4 regions of the Pararhizobium capsulatum DSM 1112 genome follow, and region 1 is predicted to be linked to each of the others. Evidence: predicted binding sites of a transcription regulator. Region 1 holds the regulator's gene; each other region holds the start of a gene.
What was found. The regulator LexA, encoded in region 1, represses DNA repair genes until DNA is damaged. The targets are predictions, from matches to a motif close to TGTTCNNNNTGTGTTCNG.
Positions count from the first base shown of each region.

Region 2: ruvC (crossover junction endodeoxyribonuclease RuvC) is a predicted target of LexA. The motif match lies at 1,438-1,455, and genes of this name have one in related genera.
Region 3: QO002_RS07400 (PA0069 family radical SAM protein) is a predicted target of LexA. The motif match lies at 3,591-3,608, and genes of this name have one in related genera.
Region 4: QO002_RS15045 (ATP-dependent helicase) is a predicted target of LexA. The motif match lies at 6,127-6,144, and genes of this name have one in related genera.

Region 1 is NZ_JAUSVF010000001.1:2,634,402-2,641,853, reverse strand. It holds gene QO002_RS12905 (ABC transporter substrate-binding protein) at 1-132, opposite strand, end outside; gene QO002_RS12900 (flavin reductase) at 272-799, shown strand; gene QO002_RS12895 (hypothetical protein) at 973-1,233, opposite strand; tRNA gene QO002_RS12890 (tRNA-Cys) at 1,563-1,636, opposite strand; gene lexA (transcriptional repressor LexA) at 1,761-2,465, opposite strand; gene QO002_RS12880 (hypothetical protein) at 2,609-2,827, opposite strand; gene QO002_RS12875 (hypothetical protein) at 3,036-3,170, shown strand; gene QO002_RS12870 (DEAD/DEAH box helicase) at 3,301-4,827, opposite strand; gene QO002_RS12865 (M23 family metallopeptidase) at 5,057-6,385, opposite strand; gene QO002_RS12860 (ferritin-like domain-containing protein) at 6,505-7,332, opposite strand; gene QO002_RS12855 (peroxiredoxin) at 7,329-7,452, opposite strand, start outside.
Region 2 is NZ_JAUSVF010000001.1:4,030,679-4,038,130, forward strand. It holds gene QO002_RS19415 (AbrB/MazE/SpoVT family DNA-binding domain-containing protein) at 1-121, opposite strand, end outside; gene ruvA (Holliday junction branch migration protein RuvA) at 187-804, opposite strand; gene ruvC (crossover junction endodeoxyribonuclease RuvC) at 882-1,394, opposite strand; gene QO002_RS19430 (LLM class flavin-dependent oxidoreductase) at 1,567-2,583, shown strand; gene QO002_RS19435 (YebC/PmpR family DNA-binding transcriptional regulator) at 2,773-3,519, opposite strand; gene QO002_RS19440 (hypothetical protein) at 3,606-4,079, opposite strand; gene QO002_RS19445 (MBL fold metallo-hydrolase) at 4,129-4,968, opposite strand; gene QO002_RS19450 (TIGR00282 family metallophosphoesterase) at 5,110-5,934, opposite strand; gene QO002_RS19455 (5-formyltetrahydrofolate cyclo-ligase) at 5,931-6,521, opposite strand; gene QO002_RS19460 (helix-turn-helix domain-containing protein) at 6,785-6,997, shown strand; RNA gene ssrS (6S RNA) at 7,075-7,233, opposite strand; gene QO002_RS19470 (cell division protein ZapA) at 7,342-7,452, opposite strand, start outside.
Region 3 is NZ_JAUSVF010000001.1:1,552,235-1,559,686, forward strand. It holds gene QO002_RS07385 (calcium-binding protein) at 1-819, shown strand, start outside; gene QO002_RS07390 (hypothetical protein) at 930-1,238, opposite strand; gene rnhB (ribonuclease HII) at 1,499-2,197, opposite strand; gene QO002_RS07400 (PA0069 family radical SAM protein) at 2,367-3,524, opposite strand; gene QO002_RS07405 (glycosyltransferase family protein) at 3,731-4,258, shown strand; gene moaB (molybdenum cofactor biosynthesis protein B) at 4,598-5,140, opposite strand; gene QO002_RS07415 (4-(cytidine 5'-diphospho)-2-C-methyl-D-erythritol kinase) at 5,127-6,083, opposite strand; gene QO002_RS07420 (tetratricopeptide repeat protein) at 6,312-7,452, opposite strand, start outside.
Region 4 is NZ_JAUSVF010000001.1:3,088,309-3,095,760, reverse strand. It holds gene QO002_RS15065 (IS110 family RNA-guided transposase) at 1-495, opposite strand, end outside; gene QO002_RS15060 (helix-turn-helix domain-containing protein) at 615-1,226, shown strand; gene QO002_RS15055 (IS110 family RNA-guided transposase) at 1,349-2,386, opposite strand; partial or broken gene QO002_RS15050 (IS630 family transposase) at 2,459-3,025, shown strand; gene QO002_RS30895 (ribonuclease E inhibitor RraB) at 2,947-3,339, opposite strand; gene QO002_RS15045 (ATP-dependent helicase) at 3,617-6,085, opposite strand; gene QO002_RS15040 (efflux RND transporter periplasmic adaptor subunit) at 6,479-7,452, shown strand, end outside.

The sequences.
Region 1 (7,452 bases):
GGTGATCTGCTTGCTGAGCAGCGCGAAGGGACCTTCGGCCGGAGCGACAACCGCGATCTTGAGACCGGCCGCTGCAGCCGGCGATGCAATTATAATCGCAGCCATGGCAAGACTTGCTGTCAGTCGACGCATTCGCAGTTCCATCCCAAATTTTCGGCGTGTTCCGTTGATAGCTGCTGTTTTAAAGATGTGGCCTTTGGGGTCAAAGGAAAAGATCACGGCGCTGTGTCCAGATCTGCACTTGCCGCTTACATATTTTCCGCCAACGACTATGTGTAAGGCCATACATTGTTCGGAGAGTTTCGTGTTGCAGACGCTTGCCCTCGACCCCGTTTCCTATCGTGACGCCATGAGCCAACTTGCCGGCCATGTCCATATCGTGACGACAGCGGAGGGCGAGGCCCGTCGCGGCGTAACGATTACTGCCGCCTGCTCGGTGTCAGATGATCCTGCGACCCTGCTTGTGTGCCTCAACCAGGCCAACGTGCGAAATGACATCTTTCTGACTAGCGGTTGTTTTGCCCTCAACGTCCTGGGCGCCGATCAGATAGGGTTGGCCAACGTATTTTCAGGTCGCGAACCCATCGAACCTGAATACCGGTTCGACCACGGCGATTGGGGCACGCTTTTGACGGGTGCGCCCTCGCTAAACGGTGCAATGGCTGTCTTCGATTGCGAGGTGATCGACGTCAAGCGCATCGCAACGCATATGGTGCTGTTTGGCAAAGTAGTCGCGATGCAGACTGCTGAGGCCAGGGAAGCACTTGTCTATCTCAACAGAGGCTACCGCTCGGTTTAAGCGACAGCGATATTTGAGCACCCGTTAAAACACGGGCATACCATAGGTCTAAGCCGCGCCGTCTAGTTTGACGCCCTCACGGGCCGTTAATCACCGGAGCCGGTCTGCGGCGTTGGATCCTTGTCGACAGGTGCCGGTTGCTGCGCTTCGTTGCTCGGCGAGGTAGTCGTGGCCTAGCTGTTGGAGACGCCAGTTTCCGCGGGTGTCATCGGAGTGGTCTGCTGGGTCCGGGTTGAAGCGTCATTATCGGTGCTCTCACCGAACAGTTCCGCACCCGCCCACGCGACAATAGCCAAAAGCAACCCGCAGATCAGTACGATAAAAACAGGTTTTCCCAGTCCGCCCTGCCGCGCCTCGTTTGTGGTCGCCTTGACTGTTCTATCTTCGTCTACGCTCGAAACCCTGTCGCCCCGTTCATCCAAATGGGTCGCCATCGCTCAAACTCCTTCTCACGGTCGAACTGAGAGGGCAACGGGACAGACTGGCAAAGGTTCCTCCCAGGCGATGAACAACAGAAGTTGCGGAGGGGCCTGGCGTGCAGGAAAAGAGTTCGAACGAGTGCGGACTTGGTTTTGGAGTGCACGTTAAAAGCGGAGGGTGCATCCTCGAGTTTCAAAATTTACAGGCTATGCAAAGCCTCAAGCGCGACTGGGAGCGCAGACGGCAGAGGTTTTTCGCAACGAAAATATGTTGATGTTGAGCCACCCAGTACTTAACCGCAAAAATGCAGCCGTAAGCACTTGTTTTCGTGGCGGGAAAAATTTGGAGGCCTCGCCCGGAATTGAACCGGGGTACAAGGATTTGCAGTCCTCTGCGTCACCACTCCGCCACGAGGCCTCTCAGGTCCGATCACTCGGGCCGTTGCGAGCGTTTAGAATCATCCTAGACAAATCGCAAGGGGAATATCCGCGAATGCTGTGATTTTTCCCGTCTTTGATTGAGGCGCGAACGCCGGAGCGCCTCAATGATACTTGCGAATGAGGCCGACGAGCTTGCCCTGGATTTTCACCCGGTCCGGGCCGAAGATCCTCGTTTCATAAGCCGGATTTGCGGCCTCCAGGGCGATAGAAGCACCCTTGCGACGAAAGCGCTTCAGCGTCGCCTCTTCATCATCGACGAGGGCCACAACGATCTCACCGGGGCTGGCGGTGTTAGCGTTGCGGATGATGACGGTATCGCCGTCGAGGATACCTGCTTCGATCATCGAATCGCCGCGCACTTCCAGAGCGTAATGCTCGCCGGCACCGATCATTTCGAATGGTACGGAGATATCATGCGTGTTGTTCTGGATAGCGGAGATCGGGACACCCGCCGCGATTCGTCCCATCACAGGCACATTGACGGAGTTGGTTTCCGGCGGGCGAGCTTTGGCGGGGGGCGGCGCTACATCCCGGCTCCCCTGGATGACGCTGGGAGAAAAGCCGCGCTTGGGCTGAAGACTTGGCGAATAGGCCTCCGGCAGCTTGATCACTTCGAGCGCACGCGCCCTGTTCGGAAGCCGGCGAATGAACCCACGTTCTTCCAAGGCTGTGATCAAACGGTGGATGCCCGATTTGGACGCAAGATCCAGGGCATCCTTCATTTCGTCGAAGGACGGCGGCACGCCGGATTCCTTCATGCGCTCATGAATGAAAAGCAGCAGTTCCTGTTGCTTGCGGGTCAGCATGACATTTCACTCCGGAATTGCGAAACAAATCAAGAACAGACACTATATGTTCCATTTGTGTTCCGCAAGTGCTTAAAACCACGTGAATTCCGGAAAGGCACATGAAAAAAATGCGGCGTTGTCGCTGCTGTCCGTTTGGCCGCTCAATGATAATAGTAGCAGGCGCAATCGGCCTTGCAGTCGTCGCTGTCGCTCCAGACGCGAACAGCAAGCTTTCGAGCAGCACCTGCTTCGTCAAGGCGCACGCCAAGAAGCGTTGTCGCTGCCAGCTTCGGGCTAATCGCGTTCACTTCCACGGCAGAGCCGACCTGATGAACGCCCTGCTTTGGCGTCCATGTGAAGAACTGAAGGCTGTAATGCATAGCGATCCTCCGTAACAACTGCATTGCCGCGGGTTCATGATTGGATTCTACCACGATTTTCGACACGCGTCACCGTTTTGCAACTCTACCCGAACGAGTTGATTGTTCAATTCTGGAAGCAGTGTTCACTGGTTTCGATCTTTAAACGGTGAACGATAGGGGCGATATTCCCATCAAGAACGTCACAAAGCCCTTCGGGAGAACGACGATGAGAGAGCCCCTTTTTCGCTTCGGAGATTTTGCAATCTGGTCAGCCATCCTGGGCACCGTGGTTGGCTACCAGCTGTGGACCCACGCCGCGTCTGCGCCGCTCACCACTGCGCTCGTCATTGTCGGCGGTTAACGCCCTTCAAGACCAAATACATTCGGTCGGCGACGTCCGTCACCCGGTGATCGGTAGCCGGATACGAAACAAGCCGCCTGCACGAAAAGTGAAGGCGGCTTGCAAATAAAAAGCGTCAAGCGTTGACGGATCAGGCCTTGCCCGCGATCAGCATGAAGGCCGGAATGTCGTCACCAAAGCCAACGGGCGTCGGGCCATCGTCATGGTCGCGGCGGTAGCGGTTGCGACGGTCGCGGTTGTCATCATTGGCAGGATACGGCGCAGAAGCATTCCGATTGCCATTGCGCTGGCTATTCTGCGGCTTGGTTTCTGCCTTACGTTCTGTTCTCACGGGTTCCGCCTTTGTTGTCGTCACTGCTTCGCTTGCGATCGCAATATCGTCTGATTTGGTGTCCGATTTGTGACTGGACGCGCCTCTATCGGTGTCGTTCCGCCGGCCACGCTTGCCATCACGATCCCGACCACGATCCGATTTGCTGCGGTCGGACTTGCCGTTGTCGAAACTTTCCATCGGCGCCGGAAGGGCCGAAAGGTCGCCATTCAGCCATTCGATCTTCAGATCGATCAGCTTTTCGATGGCGTCGGTGAACTTGGTGTCCCGCTTGGTCACCAGCGTGAAGGCGGCGCCTGAGCGACCGGCACGACCGGTGCGACCGATTCGGTGCACATAGTCTTCCGCATGGATCGGCACATCGAAATTGAAGACGTGGCTGACATCGGGGATATCGAGGCCGCGAGCAGCAACGTCCGATGCGACCAGCAGCTTGATGCCGCCATCCTTGAAGTTTGCCAGCATCGTGGTGCGCGAGCGCTGATCCATGTCGCCATGCAACGCGCCGACCGAAAAGCCGTGACGTTCGAGAGAGCGGAAGAGATCGGCGACATCAACCTTGCGATTGCAGAAGATGATCGCGTTCTTCAGCTCCTGCTGTGCACCGATGAGGTCGCGCAGAACGGCGCGCTTCTCGTAGTCCTTCGCATGGGCCGCAACGAAACGCTGCGTCACGGTCTTGGCGGTGGAGGAGGGCGGCGCCACTTCGACCCGTTCCGGGTTCTGCAGGAACCGGTCGGCCAGCTTCTGGATTTCCGGAGGCATGGTGGCAGAGAAGAACAGCGTCTGGCGGGTGAACGGAATAAGCTTGGCGATGCGCTCGATATCGGGAATGAATCCCATATCCAGCATGCGGTCGGCTTCGTCGATGACCAGGATTTCAACGCCGGTCATCAGGAGTTTGCCGCGCTCGCAGTGATCAAGCAGGCGGCCGGGGGTGCAGATCAGCACGTCGGCGCCGCGCTCCAGTTTGCGATCCTGCTCGTCGAAGGACACGCCACCGATGAGCAGCGCAATATTGAGCTTGTGGTTCTTGCCGTATTTTTCGAAGTTTTCGGCAACCTGCGCAGCGAGTTCGCGCGTCGGCTCGAGAATCAGCGTGCGTGGCATGCGAGCCCGTGCGCGTCCCTTTTCCAGGAGCGTCAGCATCGGTAGCACGAAGGAAGCGGTCTTGCCTGTGCCGGTTTGAGCGATGCCGAGAATGTCGCGACGCTGGAGGGCTGGCGGAATGGCCCCTGCCTGGATTGGCGTCGGAATGGTGTAGCCCGCATCAGTTACTGCGGAGAGTACTTTTTGGCTCAGGCCAAGATCAGAAAACGTGGTCAATTGGAAATCTGTTTCCGTTCCGGTTCGGGAGAACACTGGTGACATCGCGCTCACCCACGGGGCGCGTTGTGGGGGCTCTTAGGCTCAAAGCGGCACAAAGTCAAGAAAACCGGGCGTTTGATCGATTGATCAGTCAATAAAAAGAAGTAAATTCCGGATGCCTTTTAGAGAAGACGGTAATAATCGGTTTTTTATGCCTGTTTCAAAGGCATATGCTTTAAGGCCGGCCTCAGTTTACGAGCTTTTCGATCTTCATGCCGGCGGTCAGAAAACGCATGGGATCGACGGCCTCGCCATTGAGACGAACCTCGTAATGCAAATGAGGGCCGGTGGAGCGCCCGGTGTTGCCGGTTTTGGCAATGACTTGTCCGGCTTCGACATGATCGCCAACGTTGACCAGCGAACTTGACAAGTGGGCAAAGCGTGTCGTCACGCCATTGCCGTGGTCAATCTCGACCATGTTTCCATAGCCGCCACTATGTCCTGCCGTGATCACGGTACCGGGCGCTGTCGCCACAATCCGTGTGCCGAGGGATGCCCGGAAATCAATGCCGGCATGGAGCGCCAGCCTGCCCAGAAAAGGATCGACGCGGTTGCCGAAGCGGCTGGTGATATCGCTTGCCGGAGAGGGGTTAGAGAAGGGTAATTTCTTGACCTGGCTTCGCATCTGCTCAAGCCGCCCCAGGGCGCCGTCCAGGGCAACAAGCGATGCGTTGAAATCCTCTGAGGACTCTGGTTCGACGAACGGACCGCCAATGGCAGAGCCCTCTTCTGCCGGAGCCGTGTCCGCTGCCTCCTCCAGCGGCTTGTCATCGATGTGCACGCCGGTGCGCCCAACGATCGCTGCGATCTCGTCGGCGGTGTCGGCCGTCTGCTCGGTCAGGGTCTGGAGCCGGGAGCGCTGCGCATGCTCAATATCCTTGAGCGAAAGGGTCACGCGGGAAAACAGCCGGTCAGCGCGGTCCGAAGTCGGTTCGTTTTCAGTCGCGGGTGCATAGCCGAGAGCGGCCTGTATCGGGGGGAGCGAATCGGACTTGCTGATGCCCATGAGCCGTTCGATGGCCCGCAGGCCGCGAGAACCGGCTGCATCCGCACGTTTTTCATAGGCATTGGCTGTAGGCGTGATGGCTTCGCCTTTCTCCGTCGAGACGCCGGCATTTTCGGCGCGATCGAGAAGCGAGCCGAGTTTTCCATGGCGGGAGGTCAGGGCGAGCTGCTGCTGCAGCAGCTTTTCGACTTTTTCTTCGACGACTTGTTGATCCAGCAGCTGACGGCTTGTGACGCGATCCACCTGCGCACGCAAAGCTGCGATCCTGTCTTCATATTCGTACTGCATGCGTGCCTGACGGGCCATGGTTCCGCCAATAAGGTCATCGCGCAGGACGAGATAGGATGTGGCGGCGAGATAGCCGACCGTAAGGGCGGAAGCGAAGCACATTGATACAGCCACCGTCCATGGCTGGAAAGTCATATGCCTGACCTTGTCCCCCTTGGCGAGAATCAGGATGTGTTTCTCGGTTTTCTTGCCGAAAACGCGATTTTCCGTGCGTCCTGACACCTGATCGCCCCCATCATATAGATGCGCTTTTGATGGCTGTGATTAGATATTATTAAGGTTAACAAAGCCTTTCCCGCGCCTCGTTCCGCGGTATGGAATCCACTTCATAGCGATAGAAATCAGATATTTGTCGAAGCCGTCATCGAGCGATAGAAAGAGGGCGTCAGCCCGGCTTCGGCGCGAGCAACATCGTTGAATGGCGCCTTGAGCGGTCCGCGGAAATTCGCTCGCACCAGGGCCTGGAACGTGGCTGCCGGGTCTTTTTTCTGACGAGCGCACAGAAAGCGAAACCACTTGGCGCCGACGGCCACATGACCTTTTTCGTCCTCGTAGATGATGTCCAGAACAGCAGCGCTTTCCATGTCTCCGGCCTCGCGCATCTTGGCTTGAAGGGCCGGCGTAACGTCCAGGCCGCGTGCTTCGAGAATCAGCGGCACGACGGCAAGCCGCGCGGTCAGGTCATTTCGGGTGTCGTGCGCGGCCTGCCAGAGACCGTCATGGGCGGGCATGTCGCCATAATCCGCCCCAAGCTGGCGCAGGCGATCGCGCACGAGACGGAAATGCTTGGCTTCCTCGAAGGCAACCCGCATCCAGCCGTCGAAGAAGGAATTCGGCACCTTTTCGCCCGCAAACCGGGCGACGATATCGAGGGCAAGATCGATCGCATTCAGTTCGATGTGAGCAATGGCATGCAGGAGCGCTACCCGGCCGCGTGTCGAGTGTAGTGTTCGGCGCACCATCTTCGTGGGTGCGATCAATTCCGGACGGGCCGGGCGACCCGGGCGCTCGGGTACCGTAAGGTCAAGCGGCGAACGCAGGGAAAGCTTCCGGTCGTCCCATCGCCGCGCAGTCTCCTGTGCAAGTTCGGTCTTCAGATCGAGATCGGCAGCCGCTATTGCCTTGGCCGCGCCGTCGCGAAGGCTATGGATGCGAGGAAGTTCCGTCATGTCGAGCCATGCTCCGCCTGCATCTTCGCTGTCGCCAGGACGTCTTCGACATGGCCTGTGACCTTCACCTTTTCCCATACACGGCGGACAACACCTTCCGGATCGATAAGCAGGGTCGTT
Region 2 (7,452 bases), 1.4 Mb from region 1:
CCACTTCGCCATCGATAAAAGAATAAATGAGCTGATCGCCCGGACGAAGGTTGAGAGCCTCCCGCATTTCCTTGGGGATAGTGACCTGCCCTTTCGGCGAAAGCGTAAGCTCCCAAAACATCGAGAAATTCCTACAAAATTCGTTTCGGAAGAAATTTTAGCAAATTTCCGCCGTTTCGCAACAACCTATCGCGACAGCTCCTTCAACCCCAACCGGATAAGCTTGGCGCTGTCAGCACCCTCGCCGCCGTTCTTCAGGGCGGCGGCAACAGCGTTTGCGGCCTGATCGCGGGAATATCCGAGGTTGGTCAGCGCCGAAACGGCATCCGAAACCGGCGCCGAGGCAACGCCCTCGCCCAGTTCCTGTTTGAGGCCAATATTGGCGGAAGCCTCGCCTGCGAAGGCCGGCGCCTTGTTCTTCAGTTCCGTGACGATGCGCACCGCGACTTTCGGGCCGACGCCGGGCGCGCGCGAAACCGAAGTCTTGTCCTGAAGTGCGATCGCGTTGGCAAGTTCGCCGGGCGTCAGAACGGAAAGAACGGCCAAGGCCACCTTGGAGCCGACGCCTTGAACGCTCTGCAGCAGGCGAAACCATTCGCGTTCCAGGGCTGTCAAGAAGCCGAACAGCCGCAGCTGGTCTTCACGGACATAGGTCTCGATGAACAGGATTGCGGCTTCACCCGAGGAACCGAGCTTCGACAGGGTGCGCGCCGAGCAGTATGCAACATAGCCGACGCCGTGCACGTCCAGAACCACATGGTCCTCGCCGATCTCATCGATCGTTCCCTTCAACTTGCCGATCATCGGTCATTGTCCTTTGCGTATGGAAATCGCTTGGCTGCGGTGGCGGAATGGGGTGACCCGCAGCGTCGCATCAGTGGTTAGCCGGCCAATGCCGCAAGCCGCGATGACAGGGCTTGCCGGTTGTGCGCATGGCAGATGGCGATGGCGAGCGCATCGGCGGCATCATTGCCCTTGAAGACGACCTTCGGCATCAAGACCTTCAGCATCATGTGGATCTGCTGCTTTTCACCATGACCGACGCCGATCACGGCCTTCTTGACAGCATTCGGAGCGTATTCGGCAACCTTGAGTCCAGCGCGGGCCGGCACCAGCATGGCGATGCCGCGGGCCTGACCGAGCTTCAAGGTCGCAACCGCATCCTTGTTGACGAAGGTCTGCTCGACCGCCGCCTCGTCCGGCTTGTAGCTGTGGATCACCTCTGCAAGACCGTCATGCAACTGGCACAAGCGCGAGGCGAGATCCATGTCGCCATCCGAGGTCACCGTGCCGGAGGCGACAAAGCGCAGCGAGTTGCCGAGCGTATCCACGACACCCCAACCGGTGCGCCGCAGACCGGGGTCGATGCCAATAATGCGAATCGTCGTCGTCATGCCGTGAACCCTAATGTCATCGGCGGAAAGCTGCCAGTAAAATGTGAACAAAACAAAAACAAACCACAGGCGCTCCCTCCCGACCGAGGCATCAATCCGTCACCTTTCCGCCTTGGATTCGCGACGGGAGCACTTACATGAGGGAAAAGATCCATTTTCCCAGGGCATGACGATGATCCCCTTTTCCATCCTCGACCTTTCCCCCATCACGCAAGGCTCTACCGTTTCGCAGGCGCTGGCGAATTCCCGCAGGCTTGCGCAGGAAGCCGAAGCGCAAGGCTACAAGCGCTTCTGGCTTGCCGAACATCACGGCATGAAAGGTATCGCCAGCGCCGCGACCTCGATCGTCATTTCCCATGTGGCGGCAGGCACCAATACGATCCGCGTCGGCTCGGGCGGCATCATGCTGCCGAATCATTCGCCGCTGGTGATTGCAGAGCAATTCGGCACGCTGGCCGCCCTTTATCCGGGCCGCATCGACCTGGGGCTTGGTCGGGCGCCGGGAACTGACATGCGCACGGCAGCGGCGCTGCGCCGCAACATGGAGGCGAGCGCCAACAATTTCCCGAATGACGTCGTGGAACTGCAGGCTTTGCTTGCGCCAGTCGGTGAAAGCCAGGGGCTGATCGCCATTCCGGGCGCCGATAGCAATGTGCCGATCTGGCTCCTCGGCTCCAGCCACTTCAGCGCCCATCTGGCCGGCATGCTCGGCCTGCCCTTCGCCTTCGCCTCACATTTTGCACCGGACATGCTGATGTCGGCTCTGGAAATCTACCGCGAGCGCTTCGAGCCTTCAGAGTATCTCGACCAGCCGCATGCGATGGTCGGGATCATGGGCGTCGCCGCCGATACGGACAAGGAGGCAGATTATCTCTTCACTTCCATGCAACAGTCCTTCGTGGCGCTGCGCCGCAATGCCCGCGGCCAGTTTCCGCCACCAGTCGACAGCATGGATGGCCTCTGGCACGAAAGCGAAAAGGCTTTCGTCGATCAGGCTATGACCTATGCGGTGGTCGGCGGGCCTGAGGCGGTGGAGAAAAAGCTCAAAACCTTCATCCGAAATACGGGCGCTGACGAACTGATCGTCTCCATGCCGATCTTCGACATGGATGCGCGGTTGAAATCGGTGCGGCTCTTTGCCGACGCGCAGAAGAAACTGGCCGCAGCCGACGGTCGCGACGCCGCCTGAGCTTTCATCAGGCAACGAAAAGCCCGCCTCCGGCATCCGGAGCGGGCTGAGTTTGTTCCGGCCTCACACTCCGCGTCATCCTAGAGTCGAGGATCTTCCAGCCTATCTTCACAAATGGAGAGACTGATAGAGGCTCGGCTCAAGGCCGAGTATGACGGAACAGAGATGGGAATGTGACACTCCTCAAAATCAGGCCGAAAGCTTGGCCATGACTTCGTCGGAGACTTCGAAGTTGGTGTAGACGTTCTGGACGTCATCATCGTCTTCCAGCGTATCAATCAGCTTCATCAGCGACTGCGCCTTTTCCTCGTCGACCGGAACGGTGTTCTGCGCGCGCCAGATGGCTTTTACGGTTTCAGCTTCGCCGAGCGTCGCTTCGAGCGCCTTGGAGACTTCGCCGATATCCTCGAAACCGCAGATGATCGTGTGGCCTTCCTCGTCGGTGCTCACGTCCTCGGCACCTGCCTCGATCGCGGCTTCCATGACCTTGTCGTCATTGCCAACGGAAAGCTTGTAGGTGATTTCGCCGACACGATCGAAGGAGAAGGAGACAGAACCGGTTTCGCCAAGCGCGCCGCCGGCCTTGGTGAAGGTCGAGCGGACGTTGGAGGCTGTGCGGTTGCGGTTGTCGGTCAGCGCTTCAACGATGACGGCGACGCCGCCCGGGCCATAACCCTCGTAACGCACTTCGTCATAGTTCTCGCTGTCGGCACCGGACGCCTTCTTGATGGCGCGCTCGATGTTGTCCTTCGGCATGGACTGGGCCTTGGCGTTCTGGATCGCCAGGCGCAGGCGTGCATTCATGGAAGGATCGGGCAGGCCTCCCTTGGCGGCAACGGTGATTTCGCGCGCGAGCTTGGAGAACATCTTGGAGCGGACGGAGTCCTGCTTGCCCTTGCGGTGCATGATGTTCTTGAACTGTGAATGGCCGGCCATGGCGCCCTCTTTGCAATGCTTGTCGTGTCAGGATTGGGGCGCCTTATAGTTTCATCGGCGCTTTTCGTCCAGCAGGGGGCGATTTTTTAGTTTGTCTCGATGCGCGCGCGGCTGAGAAAGAAGGAATGGCCGTCGTCGCGTTTGCAGGCGAGCCCCTTGCGTGTGGAGAGGCAGCTGAAAGGACCTGCCGACCAGCGTTGGCCATAGTCCAGCACCGGGCCTGCTGAACAGCAGCTGGGATCACCGACGTCCCGCAGCAGATCCCCCGGCCCTGTTCGAGAAAGCACAGCCCTGACATAACGCGGTTCCACCCGATCGCAGACAAGCTCCGGCCCTCCATCGGCAGGGCGATACACGTCCGTGCCACCTTTCGGAGTGTAGATACAGCCGATATTGCCGGAGGGCAGGACGAACTCTTCCTGCTCACCCATGGATCCGGCGACATCTGGCGTCGCCTTGGTCGCGCTACCCTCCGCGGTCGGCATTCGCGGCGGCGGGACGCCCTCAGCCTGCGCGACCAGCGGCAGCAACACGAGAAACAGCAGCGCACGAAGATACATGGGGCGATCTCCAAAGACATGCCGCGGGATGGTCCCATGCAAGGCTATGTCACACGCCCTTGAGGATATAAATCAAAGGCTTGCCTGGCAAGGAGCGGAGCGAGACGATAACGTTGTCGCTCTCGGCAAATGAACGATCGAACTTTTCATCAAACATCGAGAGAAAATTATCGATCGGCGGCCCGCGGCGATGCATCGGCAGGATGAGCGCCGACCGCAGGCGGCTCACGACCCGGCTCATGCTTTCCGCCCCCATCGTCAGGCCGCCATCGACCGGCACCATGACGACATCCAGCCGGCCAATCTCTGCATAATGGCTGTCGTCCAGTTCGTGATGCAGGTGGCCGAGGTGGCCGATACACAGGCCTGCGACTTCGAAGATGAAGATCGAATTGCCGTTCGGTTCCATGGCGCCGTAGCCGGAACGGATATCGGTGGTGACATTGCGGATGGAGACATCACCCACCACGAGATCGTGGTCCGCCGGCTTTCCGTCATCGCTCCAACCGTGCAGGACATGCTTGATTGCGGGATCGGGCGTCAGCGTGAAATGACTGGAATGCGCCTTGTTCATCGTTACGACCGTCGGCAGGCGCGGCGGCTTGTACCAGCCGCTATAATCCGTCGCGATCGCAATGCCGCCGGGCGTTTCGATCAGGAAGGTGGAATGGCCGACATAGGTGATCGACACCTCCTCCCCTGCGGCCTGGGCCGGGAAAATCGGTGGCGTGAAGCTTGCAAAAGTAGCTGACGGCAGCGCGCCGGCAATCGCCTGGCACTGGCTGACCCTCGGCACCGGGGTTGCCGATTGGGCATGGGCCTTCATTGGCCAGAGGGTATGCAAAAGCACGATCGCGGCAAATGTGTAGATGGCATAACGCAGCATCATGCACCTCGCTTGCAAGGATTTGCACGGCGCAGGATAGGCATGAGCGACATCAGGTAAAGCGGATTGCGCGCCGGCTATTTCACAATCGCGTCATCGCCAGGCTCAGGCGCGAACGGCTTAGGAGGCGAGCCCGGTGTCATCTCACTCCCAGAACGCCGGAATACTTTCAGCAAGACGTGGGCCGATTCGAAGTGGAGCCACGGCTTCTGCAAGGCCGGTGCGATCGGAGATTTCGACACCGAGGCCGCAGATCGTCGCGGGGCCGGACGCTGCCTCGAAGCGGCCCTTCGGCATCTTGGAGATGAACCGGTTGAGCGGTTCTTCCTTTTCCATGCCGAGCGAGCTGTCATAGTCGCCACACATGCCGGCATCGCTCATATAGGCGGTGCCGCCATTGAGGATCTGGTGATCGGCGGTCGGCACATGGGTATGGGTACCGACCACGAGGCTGGCGCGGCCATCGACGAAGTGGCCGAAGCATTGCTTTTCGCTCGTCGCTTCGGCGTGGAAATCGAAGATGATGGCATCGGCCTGCTCCTTCAGCGGACATGCCGCAAGGATCGCCTCGGCCGACTTGAAGGGATCGTCAAGCTCCGGGTGCATGAACACCCGGCCCATGATATTGGCGACCAGCACGCGCGCGCCGTTGCGGGCGAAATAGAGGTTGGAACCGCGTCCGGGCGTCCCCGCCGGATAGTTGGCAGGTCGCAGGAACTGGTCGTGCCGTTCGCAGAACACCACGGCCTCCTTCTGGTCCCAGACGTGATTGCCGGTGGTGACGACATCGGCACCGGCATTGATGGTTTCGAGGAAGATTTCCTCGGTGATGCCGAAGCCGCCGGCGGCATTCTCGCCGTTGACGATGACGAAATCGAGCTTCAGGTCGCTGACGAGGCCGGGCAATCGATCCCAGACCGCCGTACGGCCGGTCTTGCCCACCATGTCACCCAGAAACAGAAGTCTCATCCGTCGATCCCCGATCCAAAAATACGAAAGCCGCTTTCCGTCAGCATGGCATCGAGCGCCACGTCATGCGGTTCGGCGGGCACTGATGCCACTTCCTGGCAGTCGAATGCAATCCCGATCAGCTTCGGTGTCTTACCTTTGGCCCGCAATCGGTCGATCGCCCGGTCGTAATAGCCGGCGCCGTAGCCTATGCGATGGCCGCCTCTATCGAATGCCGAAAGCGGCACCAGCATGATGTCCGGATCCAGCACGGCAGCATCCGGTCCCGGCCCTGACGTCCCGAAGCCCGTCCCGATCATATCCGCAGCCTGCGAAAACGCGCGAAAGACGATAGTCTCCTTGTCGATGATGGCCGGCAGGCAAAGCCGCGCGCCCCGCTCCTGCAAATGCACCATCAGCGGGCGAACATCGATTTCCGAGCGTATGGGCCAGAAGCCGGAAACCACCGTGTCCGGCGAAAGCTCGATCGCTTCTCCCGCATGCTCAAGGATGGACAGGCTTGCTGCAATGCGCGCCTGGGGATCGAGAGCATCGCGCAGAGCAAGCCGCTCCTTGCGCAGATTATTTTTCAGTTCCCTGGGTGTCACTGGAATAGAGCCCCTGATGTCATCGTCTTCTCTCCGGATCTGTCGTGTCCCCGGCGCAATAAACTGCAACCTGCGCAACTTTTTAAGCCCGCGCAACGTCTTGCTCGAAATGAAACATGGTTAGCAGTCTGTTCATCATCCTGCGGGGTTTCGCTGTCCAAGCCCGATCGAGCGGTGCAAGAACAAGCGAAATCAGCAGAAACACAGTTCGGTGGCCACGGGGTTTTTCCGCGGAGAGCTGTAGAAATGGGAATGGCATGTCCATGAAGGACAATTTGCTTCAGGAACTCAATGCACTGGAATTGCGGTGCCTTGCGCTCGCGGCCCGTGGACGGACCCGCAACGACATCACCCTCGAAACCGATATTTCCCACGACCGCATTGATGATGCATTCGTCTCGGCCATGCGCAAGCTGCAAGCCGGCAACGTGGCGGAAGCAATCTTCCGCGCCGCGCGCATGGACCTTATTTCCTGATACCCCAGTCGAAATTATCATCTCTGCGCGCGCAGCACGCGTTGTCGTTCGTGATAAAATCCAGGGAAAAGGGAAAAGTGCGATCCACGACAACCGATGGATGTTTACGATCCTGGGTGCCTACAAACGTAGGTGGGCGCCATATGTCCAGGCCCACGAGCCTGGTCAGGGACAGCTCCCGTTGGATCGAGTATGGCCCCAGGGATTGTGGTTCCTGTCGGGAAGCGCAGACCGCATCGGGAATATAGTGTGCTTTCGGGATGGGCGCCAGTGGTCCCCGGAAACTAATCGGACCATCAGCGAAAAGCTTCGGCCTCCCCTCCCCGAACATGAAGATGGTCTCGTCAGGCCGAAGGCTTGGCGGGTGGCACGCTGACTTTGGCGGCAATGACTTCTATCTGCGAGGTAACCTCGGAAAGGGCCATAGCCAGCGCTTCCTCGGATTTCGCATGATC
Region 3 (7,452 bases), 1.1 Mb from region 1:
GAGGGGCGGGACATTGTCTGGAGTATCGCCGATTATAAATTGAGCGCCAACGTCGAAGAACTTCGCCTGATGGGGCTTGCCGTTGACGGCGTTGGCAATGGTTTGAACAACCTGATCTCGGGCAATTCCGCAAACAACACGCTTAAAGGCGGCGAGGGGAACGACCAGCTATACGGCGACGCAGGGAATGACAGCCTCTTTGGCGAAGCAGGGACCGACTACCTTGACGGTGGTTCCGGGGCTGACCGCATGTCGGGCGGTGTTGATAACGACAACTATTCGGTCGATGATCTGAACGACCGTGTCATCGAGGCCCGCAATGGCGGCTTCGATCTGGTCAATGTCTCCTATCAGCTTACAAGCTACACCCTGGGTGCCAATGTGGAAGCGCTCGCGGTTACGGGTGAGGCCCTGCATGGCACTGGCAACGGCCTCAATAACGATATGTTTGGCGGATACGGCGCCGACATCTTCGAAGGCCTGGGCGGAGCTGACACTCTCAGAGGCAATGGCGGCAGTGACCGCCTGATCGGCGGTCGCGGTAATGATATCCTGTTGGGTGGCGCTGACGCCGATGTGTTCGTCTTCAACAAGGGAGATGGACACGACGAAGTTACCGACTTCCGCCACTCCGATCACGACACGATCGCACTTCACCTCGGAAGCAGGTTCGATACCTTTGCGGAGGTGCAGGCGGTAGCGCAGGCCGCCGGCTCGCAAGGAGGGGATACGCTGCTCACCTTCGGTCCGAAGGATAGCATCCTGCTTCACGACGTAAGCGTGACCTCGCTCTCCGCGTCCGACTTTTCGTATTTCTGAGCGGTTAAGACGAGAGCCTCAGCTGCTTGACTAAGCCTCACGCTGCCCATCGGCAAGGGGCACGACGCCCGGCTTTCCGACGACGGATGCAACAGCCGTAAGTTTATATGTCAGTTGCTGTTAGCTTGCGCCGGGGCGATGGTGATGCAGGCCTGCTCGAATTCTTCCATCGTTTCAGGCGTGTTGTCACCCGGCAAGACGGCATCTGTCGCGACGTCGCTACCTGCTTCCGGTGTCTCGCCGTCATAGACGAAGGATTGGATGTAATAGGCGAGGCCACCCTTCCAGACCTTCCGTCCGTCGATATCCTGGCAGGCATAGGCTGTCTGCAAATCGCTCTGCAGCGCTTCTGCCGTCGGCTCGGCCGTTGGCATCTCTGCGGTTGTCATCAATGCTGTCAGCATCAGTGCGAAGATCACGAGGCGAGTCCTTCTTGCGAATCGCAACGCGCGATTCCGAGCCAAACCTATAGTCCATCACTCTCCTGCGTTGTTACTGCGGTTACGTCATCCCAGGAAAAATCTCCAGAGCGTATCACCAGGGCAACATAAGCTTCGGTGCATATTGCCTGGGCTCGGCCAAGATCAATGCGCGGCAGGCTGGTTTCGTTCCCAGATGCCACGGACCAGCCTCTCACAAGGTCGTGAATAAAGGCTCGATTGTCGGGGTATGAAGCGCTTCAAAGGCCGCCGAACTCGGTCAGGGCATCATCCTTGAACGGCTCTCCATCGTCTTTCCTGAGCGGGCGAAAGCTCATGCGGTGAAGCGGGCAAGGACCGCCTTCCGCGATTGCCTGCCGGTGGCGGGCGGTTGCGTATCCGGCGTGTCCGGCAAAGCCGTAGACGGGAAAGACGAGGTGGGCGCGCGTCATCATCCGGTCGCGCGTCACCTTGGCGATGATCGAGGCGGCCGCAATCGAGACCGATCGGGCGTCGCCCTTGACGACAGCCTTGCCGCCGCAGGCCATGCCCGGCGGAACATCCCGCCCGTCACTCAGCACATAGGCCGGCTTGACCGCGAGGCCGGCAACGGCGCGACGCATGGCGTCGAGGCTTGCCTTGCGAATGTCTGTACGGTCGATCCGGCCGGCGCTGGATGAGGCAACCGAAACGATCGCGTTGGCCAGGATGATGTCGTAAAGCTCTTCCCTTCTGATAACGGAGAGCTGCTTGCTGTCATTCAGCCCCTCCGGAATATTGTTCGGATCGAGGATTACGGCCGCCGCGACGACCGGACCTGCGAGCGGTCCTCGCCCAGCCTCGTCCGTTCCCGCGATCGGCCAGAAGCCCTCACGCCGGACGCTGAGCTCGATGGAAAAATCCGGCCCGCAGGCATCATCGAAAAGAAAAGGGGAATCGGGCAACGCGCTTCGTGACATGGACGGAAACTCGCACAGAAGCCCGATTCCCTGCAAGTCCCCCCGGCCGGATGCGGCGACGACCGGGGGATTGGCCGCTCCCGTCACAGGGACGAACGGGATCGGCATGCTCGTGAGCCGGGCAAAGGCCGGCGGATTTCAAACGCGGCTTGAGGCCGTTTGCCAGCCCTTAGAGGAGGGAAAGCTGAACGCCCAAGCCGAGCGGCGGCACGAAGAGATCGCCGTTGAGCGGCCTCTTTGTCAGGTTGAGTTCAAGTCGCTTGGCCGCCAGTTCAAAGCGGCGACCGATCTGCCACGCATAGGGACCAGCCCCTTTCATGCGTTTGCCGAACTCCGCATCGTAATCTCTGCCGCCACGCATCGAGCGCACCAGCGACATGACGTGGCGATAGCGATCCGGATAGTTTCGCAGCAGCCAGTCACGAAACAGCGGGCTCACCTCCAGCGGCAGGCGCAGCAGAACGTAGCTCGCAAATTCCGCGCCCGCGGCCTTGCCGCTATCAAGCACCCGTTCGATCTCATGATCGTTGAGGGCAGGAATGACCGGCGCCATCATCACCGTCGTCGGAATGCCGGCTTCCGAGAGTGCCTTGATGGCTTCGAGCCTCTTGCCCGGTGTGGAGGCGCGTGGTTCCATCAGGCGGGCAAGCTTGCGGTCGAGTGTCGTCACCGAAAGTCCGACCTTCGCCAAACCTTTCTCTGCCATATCAGCGAGAATATCGATGTCGCGCATCACCATCGCCGATTTCGTGACGATCATGACCGGATGGTTGCATGCCTGCAGCACTTCGAGGATCTGGCGCATGATCCGCCATTCCTTCTCGATCGGCTGATAGGGATCGGTGTTGGTGCCAAGCGCTATCGGCCGCACCTTGTAGCCGGGCTTCGCCAGCTCCCGCTCCAAGAGACGCGGTGCATCCGGCTTGGCAAACAGCTTGGCTTCGAAATCGAGCCCCGGCGAGAGCCCCATATAGGCGTGGGTCGGCCGCGCAAAACAATAGATGCAGCCATGCTCGCAGCCGCGATAGGGGTTCACCGACCGGTCGAACGGAATATCGGGGCTGTCATTGCGGCTGATGATCGACCGCGGCTTCTCGATCTGAACCTCGGTCTTGAAGGGCGGCAAGTCTTCGAGCGAGCTCCAGCCGTCATCCTCCGTCTCGCGTGCCAGGGGCTCGAAGCGGCCTGTCGTATTCAGCCCGGCGCCCCGTCCGCGACGGCGGTCGATATCGATGCGCAGGCCGGAATTGGCCACCAGCGCATCGGCAATATCAGCCGAGTGGCCGGGCGCAAATGCGCCCTGCCTGAGTTCAGACAGATCGGTCATGGAACAAACTCCCGGAAACAGCGCCGTTCTCCGACGGTTTCGTGAGGGAATCTTTATCGCCAAAATGAGAACAATGCAAGAACAAATTCCCGCATCGCGATTTCACTGGGAACGCCCCATGGTTTAGATTCATGATTAATGAAGGCTGAAGCCTGTGTCAGGCAGGGTCATGTGGCAATTCCGTTTGCGATGCGGTAGGACGGGCCATGCTGTCGATCATCATGGAAACCCGCAACAACGAGGCCGAGCTCGCACAGAGCCTGTCGGCTCTTGTCTCCGGCGCGGTTGAAGGATTGGTCAGCGATGTCATCGTTCTGGATCATGGTTCCGAAGACGGTTCGTCTCGGGTGGCTGATGCCGCCGGTTGCCGCTTTTTCCTCGAATGGGAACTGGGCGATGTGATCCGCTCGGCGCGAGGCGAATGGCTGTTGGTGCTGGAGCCCGGCGCGCGGCTGACGGGTCGCTGGATTGACGATATCGCGGAATATATGGCGCTCAACCGGGCACCCGCGCGGTTTTCGCCCGCACGACTTTATCGCAAACCGCTGCTGAAACGCCTTTTCCGCCGCGGTTCCGCGTTGGAGCATGGTCTTCTGGTTCCGCGCAACGCGGCGGCGGCCACGAGCGGCAAGCGGCTGGATGATCTCGTGAAGGCGCTCTCGGCACGGCGGTTGGCGGTGGAGATCATCCCGGCCTGGGTTGCTACGGAAGCCCGTGACCCCTCGCGGAGATAAGAAGAAAGGCGGGCTCTTTCGAACCCGCCCGTACTTGATGAAATCACTTCTGAAAAGGGATTTTCACGCGTCAGCGCGTCGTATGACCACTTTTGCCGTGCCTGGGATGGCGTGTGCCACCGTCAGCATTCTGAGAGACTGAAATCTCCGGCATGCATGCCTGCAGCATTAACGGTGATGTAAGTCGGCCGTCGATGCATCTGCCTCTGCCCCCGCTGCCTTCCCCTTGTCCCCGCTACTGGAATTCTTATAGACGACACAAGCAGGGTCTCGCTGTCCCCTGGGGAACACGCGTTGCCAAGGATTTGGAGTCCGTGTTTTAAGGGCGAAGGTTTCGGCTCAGCCGCGTTTCAGATGTTCATCCAGGCGGGGCATGATCTCGACGAAGTTGCAGGGCGTGTGGCGATAGTCGAATTGCTGCTTCAGGATGCCATCCCAGGCGTCGCGGCAGGCTCCGGGCGAGCCGGGTAGAACGAAGACGAAGGTCGTGCCGATCAAGCCGGCCGTTGCACGCGACTGGACCGTCGATGTGCCGATCTTCTCGTAGGAAATGCGGTGGAAGACCGCCGAAAAGCCATCCATTCGCTTGTCGAACAGCGGCTCCAGCGCATCGGGGGTGACATCGCGCCCCGTAAAGCCCGTGCCGCCCGTTGTGATAACAACATCGATGGCGGGGTCGTTTGACCAGGCCAGCACCGTCTCGGCGATGGCGGCGCGATCGTCCGGCACTATGGTGCGCTCGGCAAGCATATGGCCGGCGTCAGTGATTCGGGCGGCAAGCGTATCGCCGGAGCGATCATCGGCGAGCGTGCGCGTATCGGAAACGGTCATGACCGCAAAGCTGACGGGAACAAAAGGTTTTGTTTCGTCAAGCTGTGTCATGATGATCTCCTCCAATGCTGAAACAGCGCAGAACGTACCAGTCGGGATGATCTGCGCAAAGCATCTCCGCCGCCCGATCGCGCGCATGTTCATCGGAAAACAGGCCGAAGCAGGTGGCACCCGAGCCCGACATGCGGGCAAGGCGAGCGCCGGTTTCAGAAAGGGCCTGGGAAACATCACCGATGACCGGCGCAAGTGCCTGGGCCGGCGGCTCAAGATCGTTGCGCATGGCTGCCAGTGCACCAATCCAATCAGCGGCCGCAACCGTATGATGGGGCAGCACAAGCGACGGATTGGCCTTGTTCGTCAGTGTGCGAAAGATGACGGGCGTCGAGACCGGCACACGCGGGTTGACGAGCAGCATCGGGAAGGCCGGAAAGGCGGCAAGCGCCTCCGTCCGCTCGCCGACGCCGCGCGCCATCAAAGGCTTGCCGTGAAAGCACATGGGCACATCTGCGCCGAGCTGAAGCGCAACAGCGGCGAGATCGTCCGAAAACCTATCGTCCACAAAGGGAGGAACAGCCCACAACGCGAGCAGCCCCCTCAACGTTGCTGCGGCATCGGCCGAGCCACCACCAATGCCGGAGGCAACTGGCAAATTCTTTTCAAGATGCAGATGCATCGGCCTCGCGGGAAGGCCACGTTGCAGCAGCAGTGCACGCAGGCTGTTGCGCGCCTTGAGCACGAGATTGCCGGACGCGGCAGGCCCGTCGGCTGGAATATCGCACGCGAAGCTGCCCGAGACCGTGAAGCGGTCCTCGTCCGTAGCAGAGAGGCCAACACGATCTCCCCGGTCCGCGAAGGTCACGATGCTTTCGAGGAGGTGATGCCCGTCCGCCCGCTGACCGATCACATGCAGCGCAAGATTGATCTTGGCGGGTGCCGACTGCACAAGGTCGAAGTGCGGCAGGTTTTCGTTCAGGGATGCATTCGCAGCAGTCATGCCAGAGCCTTCAGGAGAAAGGCAGCTGCCGCCAACTCCCTCTTCTCCCCAGCGGGGAGAAGGTGGCGCAAAGCGCCGGATGAGGGGGACGGCTGGCTCTGAACATCAGGCAAAGACCCCCTCATCGCCTCGCCTTCGCTCGCCTCTTCTCCCCGCTGGGGAGAAGAGGCGGCAAGCCACCATCGCCTGCTAGTCATGCTGACATCCTGTTCAGAACGGAAAACCCGATCAGGACTTCTTGCCGGCCGTATCCACGGGGTCTGCCTTCTTCGGCAGAGTTTCCTCCGCATCGGCCGCGCTCGGAACATTTTCCTTCAGTGCCGGCAGGCCGTTCTCGATCTTGGCCTTGATCTTCGGAATTTCCGCCTCTTCCGGCTTCAGTTCCAGCGTCTGGTTCCACTGGAACACGGCTTCGAGCTTGCGCCCGACGCGCCAGTAGGCATCGCCCAGATGGTCATTGATCGTCGGATCGCCGGCCAGGAGTTCGGCGGCCCGCTCCAGCTCTGAAACGGCGTCGTCGAAGCGGTTCATGCGGAAATAGGCCCAGCCGAGCGAATCGACGATATAGCCGTCATCCGGCTTCAGCTCGACAGCCTTGCGGATCATCTCCAGGCCCTTGTCGAGGTTGATGTTCATATCGACCCAGGAATAGCCGAGATAGTTCAGCACCTGCGGCTGGTCCGGGTTGAGTTCCAGCGCCTTGGTGAAGTTCGGCTCGGCCTTGGCCCATTCCTTCAGCCGCTCGTAAGCGATGCCGCGCTGGAAGAAGATCGACCAGTCCTTTTTCTGCGGAAGCGGGCCGATCGATTCGACGGCCTGGTCGTAGACATGGGCCATTTCCTTGTAGTCCTTGGCGTCCGACAGCACGCTGCCATAGGCGACATAGCTGCGGATGTCCTTCGGATCGAGCTCGAGCAAGCCCTTCAGGTGCTTCTTGGATTCCTCCACCTTGCCAATGGAGGCGAGGGCCAGCCCCAGCTGCATTTCCGAGAGGCGGCGCATCGGCGAGCCTTCCGGCACGCTTTTATAGAGTTCGATAGCCTGCTCAGGCTTCTTCAGCGTCTCGGCAACGCCGCCAAGCATGACGAGAATATCGGCGCTATCCGGGTCAAGCGCCCGAGCCGACTGCAGATAGAGCGAAACGATGTCTTCCGCACCTTCGCGGTTCAGTGCAGCGCCGATCGTGAAGAGAACGGCGGCAGCACCCTGGGCAGCGTCGCGGACCTGCTGCTCCTGTGGCTGGCCCTTTTCGATGCTGGTGCGCAGGGCGCTGAGCGGGGCATAGTTGTTGAGGAAGTTCTCGCCGACGGCGATCGCATCCAGCGCTTTCTGCTTGTTGCCGTCACGGGCTTCGAGACGCGCGAGTGCG
Region 4 (7,452 bases), 450 kb from region 1:
GTCCAAAATCTCTTCAATACGCTTGAAATGGTTACGACCTTGCGGAACAACATGGCCATATTCATAAAGGCAGGCTCTCAGCGCGTTGACCAGTTCTGTGCGCTGATGGACGAGTCGTTCTCGAGCCCGAAACAAGATCGCCCGGCTCTGCTGATCCGCGGATTTTGGCTCCACGAAGCGCATTTCCGGTCGCTGGGCCGCAATTACGATAGCTTCCGCGTCTGTCGCATCGTTTTTCTGCCGCTTGACGAACGGCCGTACATATTGCGCCGCGATCAGCTTCACTTCGTGGCCAAGCCTAACCATCTCATGTGCCCAGTAATGCGCGCTGCCACAGGCCTCCATCACCACCAATGCCGGTGGGTGTTCCGCCATGAACTTGGAAAAGTTCTGCCGTGACAGCTTCTTTCGAAACCTGACTTGCCCGCTCATCGAAGCACCGTGCAGTTGAAAGACATTCTTTGCCAAATCCACGCCAATCATCGTATCGTTCATAACGGTTGCCGTCCTTTCCGCTCAGTGGTCACAACACCACATCTTGGCACATTGCGATGCCGTCTAGGGAGGGCGGCAACCACCCCATCTGAATCTCTTGCGCAAACAGGAGGTTTGCTATGGGTTCAGCGCTTTCATTGCGGTCGGATTTCGATGGGGCCAGGTTACGGCGTTTGGCTCGCCAGACACGCGATGCCGATCAGGCGCGGCGGCTTCTGGCGCTCGCATTGATCTATGATGGCGGCTCGCGCGCTGATGCTGCCCGGCTTGGCAGCGTTACAGTTCAGATCGTGCGCGATTGGGTGGTTCGCTTCAATGGTCGTGGTCCCGACGGGCTGATCAACGGTAAGGCTCCGGGCAAGCCTTGTCTCCTGAACGACGAACAGCGAACGGCCTTGGCGCAAGCCATCGAGCGCGGACCGACCCCGTATCTGGATGGAGTCGTTCGTTGGCGTCTGTGTGACCTGGCACAATGGATTTGGGAAGAGTTCCGCATCTCGGTGAGCGAGGAGACCCTGGGTCGCGAAGTGCGGGCCATGGGCTACCGCAAGCTTTCGGCTCGCCCAAGACATCATGCGCAAGATGCCGAGGTGGCTGAGGCATTTAAAAAACGTATGGCTCGCCCCGTCTGCAAGTGTTTTGATAGATGTCTAAACAGTCTGCGCCAACGTATCCGGTCTCAGGGCAAATCCCTGGCCAAGATGGAGCTCCGCGCATTCCGATCCTCATAACTTCCTCGGCGGCTAGCGCCATTTTTTTAACCAGGATTTCGGAATACCGATCGACAGTCAGGCCATCTTCACAACCACATGCAGATATCTTCAGCAGCGCTCGCCGGCAGCGCTCGTTGCCGCTATGCTTGGACCACAGGTTCCAAGCCGTTATTGTTGTAGGGACGGCCGCTCTGTAAAACAGCCCAGACGATCCGCGCTAACTTCGCAGCAAGTGCAACGATTGCTTTATTCTTGTGGGCGCGACCAACTAGCGCCCGCAACCATTCGCCAAGAGGTGTGGCGGATTTGGAAAGCACGGGAAGCGCGGCTCGGGCACCATGAATGAGCATCTTTCTCAGATATCCATTTCCCCGTTTCGTGATGCCGAGCAATTTCGGTTTGCCCCCGGTTGTTATCTGCCGCGGCACAAGGCCTAGCCAGGCTGCCAGGTCTCTGCCGCGTCCGAAGGCCCGCGCATCCCCCACTGTCGCTACCAACGCAGTCGCATTGAGAGGCCCGATGCCGGGGATGGTGCCCAGTAGGCGGCATGGTTGATCAGATCGGGCATAGGCTTTGAATTCTTGGTCAAAAGCGGCAATGCGGCGATCCATCTCACTCCACTGTGCCCGCATATCTGCGATGAGGGCCACCGTGCGGCGGCTGAGCGAAAGCCTCTCTTCGTCAGCGTCCAAGTCCAGCCAGATCTCCAGCTTACGACGACCTTGTGGAACGGTAATGCCGCGCTCCAAAAGGATCGCTCGCAATTGATTGATCAAAGCAGTTCGTTCTCCGACTAGACGGTCACGCGCTCGATGGAGGGTCTGCATGTCCAACTGCTCTTCTTCCTTGATGTCAACGAAACGCATGGTCGGACGCGTGGCTGCCTCTGCTATTCCCTCCGCGTCGCGATCATCGTTCTTCTGAGCCTTCACGTACGGACGAACATATTCGGGTGACATAAGCCGAACGTCATGCCCCTGAGACCGCAACTGCCGACCAACATGATGGGCACCACAGCATGCTTCCATTGCCATTATGCAGGACGGCAGGGTTGAGCCGAGTTTGACAACACCCTCACGGCGCAACCGCCGCCGAAGCACGACTTGGCCGCGCTCGTCCAGTCCGACAACGCTACAGCTGTTCTTTCCAAGATCGATACCTAACACTGCTATCTGCATTGCTCTGCTCCTTGTTAAATCCCTTCATGCAAAATGCATGACGCGGGACGGAGGGGCGAGCCATTCCATAACTTCCCCGCCGCTGTGGCAGAAATCGCCGCCGGCCCCGCCAAGGGCAAAGTGATCGAAATCTGGTTTCAGGACGAGGCTCGTATAGGCCAGAAGAACAAGATTACGCGTCGTTGGGCCAAGCGGGGAACAAGGCCGTCCGCGCCACACGACCAGCGAACCCGATCGGCCTATATCTTCGGTGCCATCTGCCCGAAGCAGGGCAAGGCTGCTGCGCTCGTCATGCCGTCGTGCGACACCCATGCCATGAACCAGCACCTGATCGAGATATCCCGCAATGTCGCCGATAACGCACACGCCGTCCTCATCATGGACCAGGCCGGATGGCATATGTCCAACAATCTCCTCGTCCCGGAAAACATCACCATCCTGCCGCTGCCACCCAAATCGCCCGAGTTGAACCCTGTCGAAAACATCTGGCAGTTCATGAGGGACAACTGGCTCTCAAACCGCGTCTTCAAGTCCTACGAGGATATCGTCGACCACTGTTGCTACGCCTGGAAAACACTGCAGGACCGACCATGGAACATCATGTCGATCGGCCGACGCAAATGGGCGCAAGAGTTCTGATCAATGACGGTTGGTATTAACGGCGCAGCAATGCTGGCTAGCAGTTCTTCCGTTTTTGCAATATCCTGATGGGTGGGAACCATATATCGGGTTGCTGTTACCTCCCATTTCAAAGCCCGGGCGGTTTCCGTTTCCAAATACACAACCTTATCGAAATGCTGATTAATTTGAGCAGCAAAGAATTGTGCTGAATCTTCGTTTGGAAAAACAATCGAAAAATCAATATCCCGTGGGGCGGACAGGTTGTGACCCTCGCCTTGCATTCGGTTGAGCACGGCCCCGTTTTCATCATTTGGGAAGTTATTTTCAACCATATCTCACCCTGTTTTCTCGTTGTTTGGTGGAACTGACCAGAGACCTGCAACAGTCGCCATTGGCGCAAAAGCCACCGCCCTTACGCCACGCCCATCGCTTCTGCCGTAATTCTGAAGATCGAACCTCCGCTTCGGTTGTTTCCAGCCATAGGAACTCCAGATGGGGAATTCGAGTCAGGTGGATTATCCTCCACTGCGGCAGGGTGGCGGTCCAAGCGGCCCCGAGGATAAGGATAACAAGCACGAGGTCATCGAGACATTCGAAGTTTTCTACCCCTCAAACCCGCTCCACAAACCCATCCAGCACCCGCTTTTGCCCGGCGCGATCAAAGTCGATCGTCAGCTTGTTGCCTTCGATACCGGCGATGTTGCCGTTGCCGAATTTTATGTGGAAGACGCGGTCGCCGAGGTTGAATTTCGAGGGGGTGTCGACCGTCGATTTGGCGACGAGTTCGCCGTCGATGGTGCGGGCCTTGGGGCCGCTTTCGCCGTAGCCGATGCGCTCGATCGAGACGCCGGAGCGGGTGCCCCAGTTGTCGCGGGTGGCGTCCGTGCGGTTTGCCTGGGCGCGTTTCCAGCCGGGGGTGGAGTAGCTGTTGGCAAAGGGCTCCTGCTTGTCGAAGCGCGACTGGCCGTAGCCGCCGCGGTTGTAGCCGCCATAGGACTGTTCCGTTTCGGCGACATCGACATGGGTGACCGGCAGCTCATCGAGGAAGCGGGAGGGGAGCGTCGATTGCCACAGGCCGTGGATGCGGCGGTTCGAGACGAACCAGATGTGGCAGCGGCGCTTTGCGCGCGTCAGGCCGACATAGGCGAGGCGGCGTTCTTCCTCCAGGCCTGAGCGGCCGCCTTCGTCCAGCGCGCGCTGGTGGGGGAACAGGCCTTCTTCCCAGCCGGGCAGGAAGACGGTTTCGAACTCCAGGCCTTTTGCCGAATGCAGCGTCATGATGTTGACGGCATCGAGGTTTTCGTTCTGCTCGGCGTCCATGACGAGCGCGACGTGTTCGAGGAAGCCGCGCATGGATTCGAAGCTTTCCATCGAGCGGATGAGTTCCTTGAGGTTTTCCAGCCGGCCCGGGGCTTCGGCCGATTTGTCGGCCTTCCACATGTCGGTATAGCCGGATTCCTCCAGGATGGTTTCGGCAAGCTCGGTGTGAGGCGTGGTTTCAAGCAGGCCCTGCCAGCGCTTGAACATGGTGACGACATCGAACAGCGACTTGCGGGCCTTGGCCTTCATCTCGTCGGTTTCGATGAGATCGGTGGCGGCCGCCAGCATCGGGATATCGCGGGCGCGGGCGTAATCATGAAGGGCGCGGACGGAGGTATCGCCGAGGCCGCGCTTGGGGGTGTTGATGATGCGCTCGAAGGCAAGATCGTCGGCCGGCTGGCAAACGAGGCGGAAGAAAGCCATCGCATCGCGGATTTCCATGCGCTCGTAAAAGCGCGGGCCGCCGACGACACGGTAATTGAGGCCGAGCGTGACGAAACGATCTTCGAACTCGCGCATCTGGAAGGAGGCGCGCACCAGGATCGACATGTCGTTGAGCTTGTGTTGCTTGCGCTGGAGCTGTTCGATCTCCTCGCCGACGGCGCGGGCTTCCTCTTCCGAATCCCACGCGGCGTGGACCTGCACCTTCTCGTCGTCCGGGTCGTGGCGATCGGTGAACAGGGTCTTGCCGAGGCGGCCTTCGTTATGGGCGATCAGGTGGCCGGCAGCACCCAGGATATGGGCTGTCGAGCGGTAGTTGCGCTCGAGCTTGATGACCTTGGCGCCGGGGAAGTCCTTTTCGAAGCGCAGGATGTTGTCCACCTCCGCGCCGCGCCAGCCATAGATCGACTGGTCGTCATCACCGACGCAGGAGACATTCTGCGGCTCGCCCTTGGGGCGCTGGGCGAGAAGGCGCAGCCACATATACTGGGCGGTGTTGGTGTCCTGATACTCGTCGACGAGGATGTAGCGGAACTTGGCGTGGTATTCCTTCAGCACATCCGGATAGGCGCGGAACATGCGGATGGGGTGGAGAAGCAGGTCGCCGAAATCGCAGGCGTTCAGCGTCTTCAGGCGGGCCTGGTAGGCGGTATAGAGCTCGCGGCCCTTGCCATTGGCAAAGGCGCGGGCGTCGCCTTCGGGGATATCGGCGGGGCCGAGGCCCTTGTTTTTCCAACCGTCGATCAGCTGCGAGAAGGTTTTTGCCGGCCAGCGCTTGTCGTCGAGGCCTTCGGCCTGGATCAGCTGCTTGATGAGGCGCACGACGTCATCAGTATCGAGGATGGTGAAATCCGAGCGCAGGCCGACGAGTTCGGCGTGGCGGCGGAGCAGCTTGACGCCGATGGAGTGGAAGGTGCCCATCCAGGGCATGCCCTCGACCGCGCCGCCGACGAGCACGCCGACGCGCTCCTTCATCTCGCGGGCCGCCTTGTTGGTGAAGGTGACGGCGAGGATCTGGCTGGGGAAGGCGCGGTTTGACGCGAGGATATGGGCGATGCGGGTGGTGAGCACGCGGGTCTTGCCGGTGCCGGCGCCCGCGAGCACGAGGACCGGGCCTTCGATGGTCTCGACCGCTTCGCGCTGTTCCGCGTTCAGGCCGGAGAGATAGGCGGCAGCCGGGCGGGCGCCATCACGCGCGGCCATGGCGCGGGCGGCGATACCGCCTTGTGCGGCAGGTGGAGATGCCGCGGACTGGCGCTGATCGCGCGGTGCCGGCTCCTCGTCGAAGAAGGGAATGTCGTCAAAACCGTTACTCATGCGGCTCAATGTAGTGATTCGGGGGCGAAAGGCCAGAATTGCGTTCTGCTTTTATTCTGAAGGGAGGGGTTGGGGAGGCAGCAGGTGGTTGGCAATAGGCAGTAGGAGCGCACTGGCCTGAAGGCGCGGCGCGGTCATCGGACTATCTCTTCGCTATTGCCTACTGCCTATTGCCGACTGCCTCCCACAGATGCCGATCGATATCGGTCAGGCATGCCTTTCCGCCCTCAATTTGATGAAATCTGCTTTTATTACAATTGCGTAATGATGGCATTCCGGGATTGCCTGCTGCGCCGCAAAAGCCGATAGTTCAACGAAAACAATTCATGTCCTGCGCATCGCGCCTGTCTGGTGCGAAATGGCCAGGATCGAAATTCCGATCTGGAGATATTCATGCGGCTTTGGAAACAGCTGTTGATCTGTGCATTCGTGCTCGTCGTCGGGCTGGCTGCCTGGGTCCATTTTGTGCCGGGAGCTGCAGCCAAGCTGACCGGCCTTGGTGTTCCCGAAAGCGTGGTCGCACTGGTGGCAAAGCCTGAAGCCAAGGGCGAGGGCGGTAACGGCGGAAACCGGCGCAACGGCGGCGGTTTTGCCAATGCCCCACCGCTCGTGGTGACGGAGCCGGTGGGCGAAGCTGTCGTCAACGACCGGCTTTCGGCGATCGGCAATGGCGATGCCATCCTCTCCGTGACGGTGACGCCGCTTTCGACCGGCAATCTGACCGAGGTTCTCGTCAAGTCCGGCGACAGGGTCGAGAAGGGGCAGGTCATCGCCCGCCTCGACAGCGACGACCAGAAGGTTGCGACGGAACAGGCGCGCGTGGCCGTGGCAAGTGCCCAGGAAAAGGTCGATCGCAACCGCAAGCTTGGAAATGCGGTGTCCGTTGCCATTCTGCGTGAAGCGGAATTTGCCGAGCAGGCAGCCCAGCTTGACCTGCAGAAGGCGGAGCTTGATCTGAAGCGCCGCGATATCGTGGCGCCCTCGCAGGGCATTGCGGGCATCATCACGGTCAATCCGGGCGATTACGTCACGACCTCGACGCCGATTGCCGTCATTGATGATCGGTCGCAGATTCTTGTCGATTTCTGGGTGCCGGAGCGTTTCTCCAACAAGATTTCGGTCGGCCAGGAAATCTCGGCCTCCGCGATCGCCATTCCGGCATCCGAGCTGTCGGGCGCCATCTATGCGATCGACAACCGTGTCGATCAGGCCAGCCGGACGCTGCGCGTGCGTGCCCGCATCGAAAATCCGGATGATACGCTGCGCGCTGGCATGTCGTTCTCGGTCATTGCCCGTTTCCCCGGAGATACCTTCCCGACAGTCAATCCGCTCTCGGTCCAGTGGAGTGCCGATGGCTCCTATGTCTG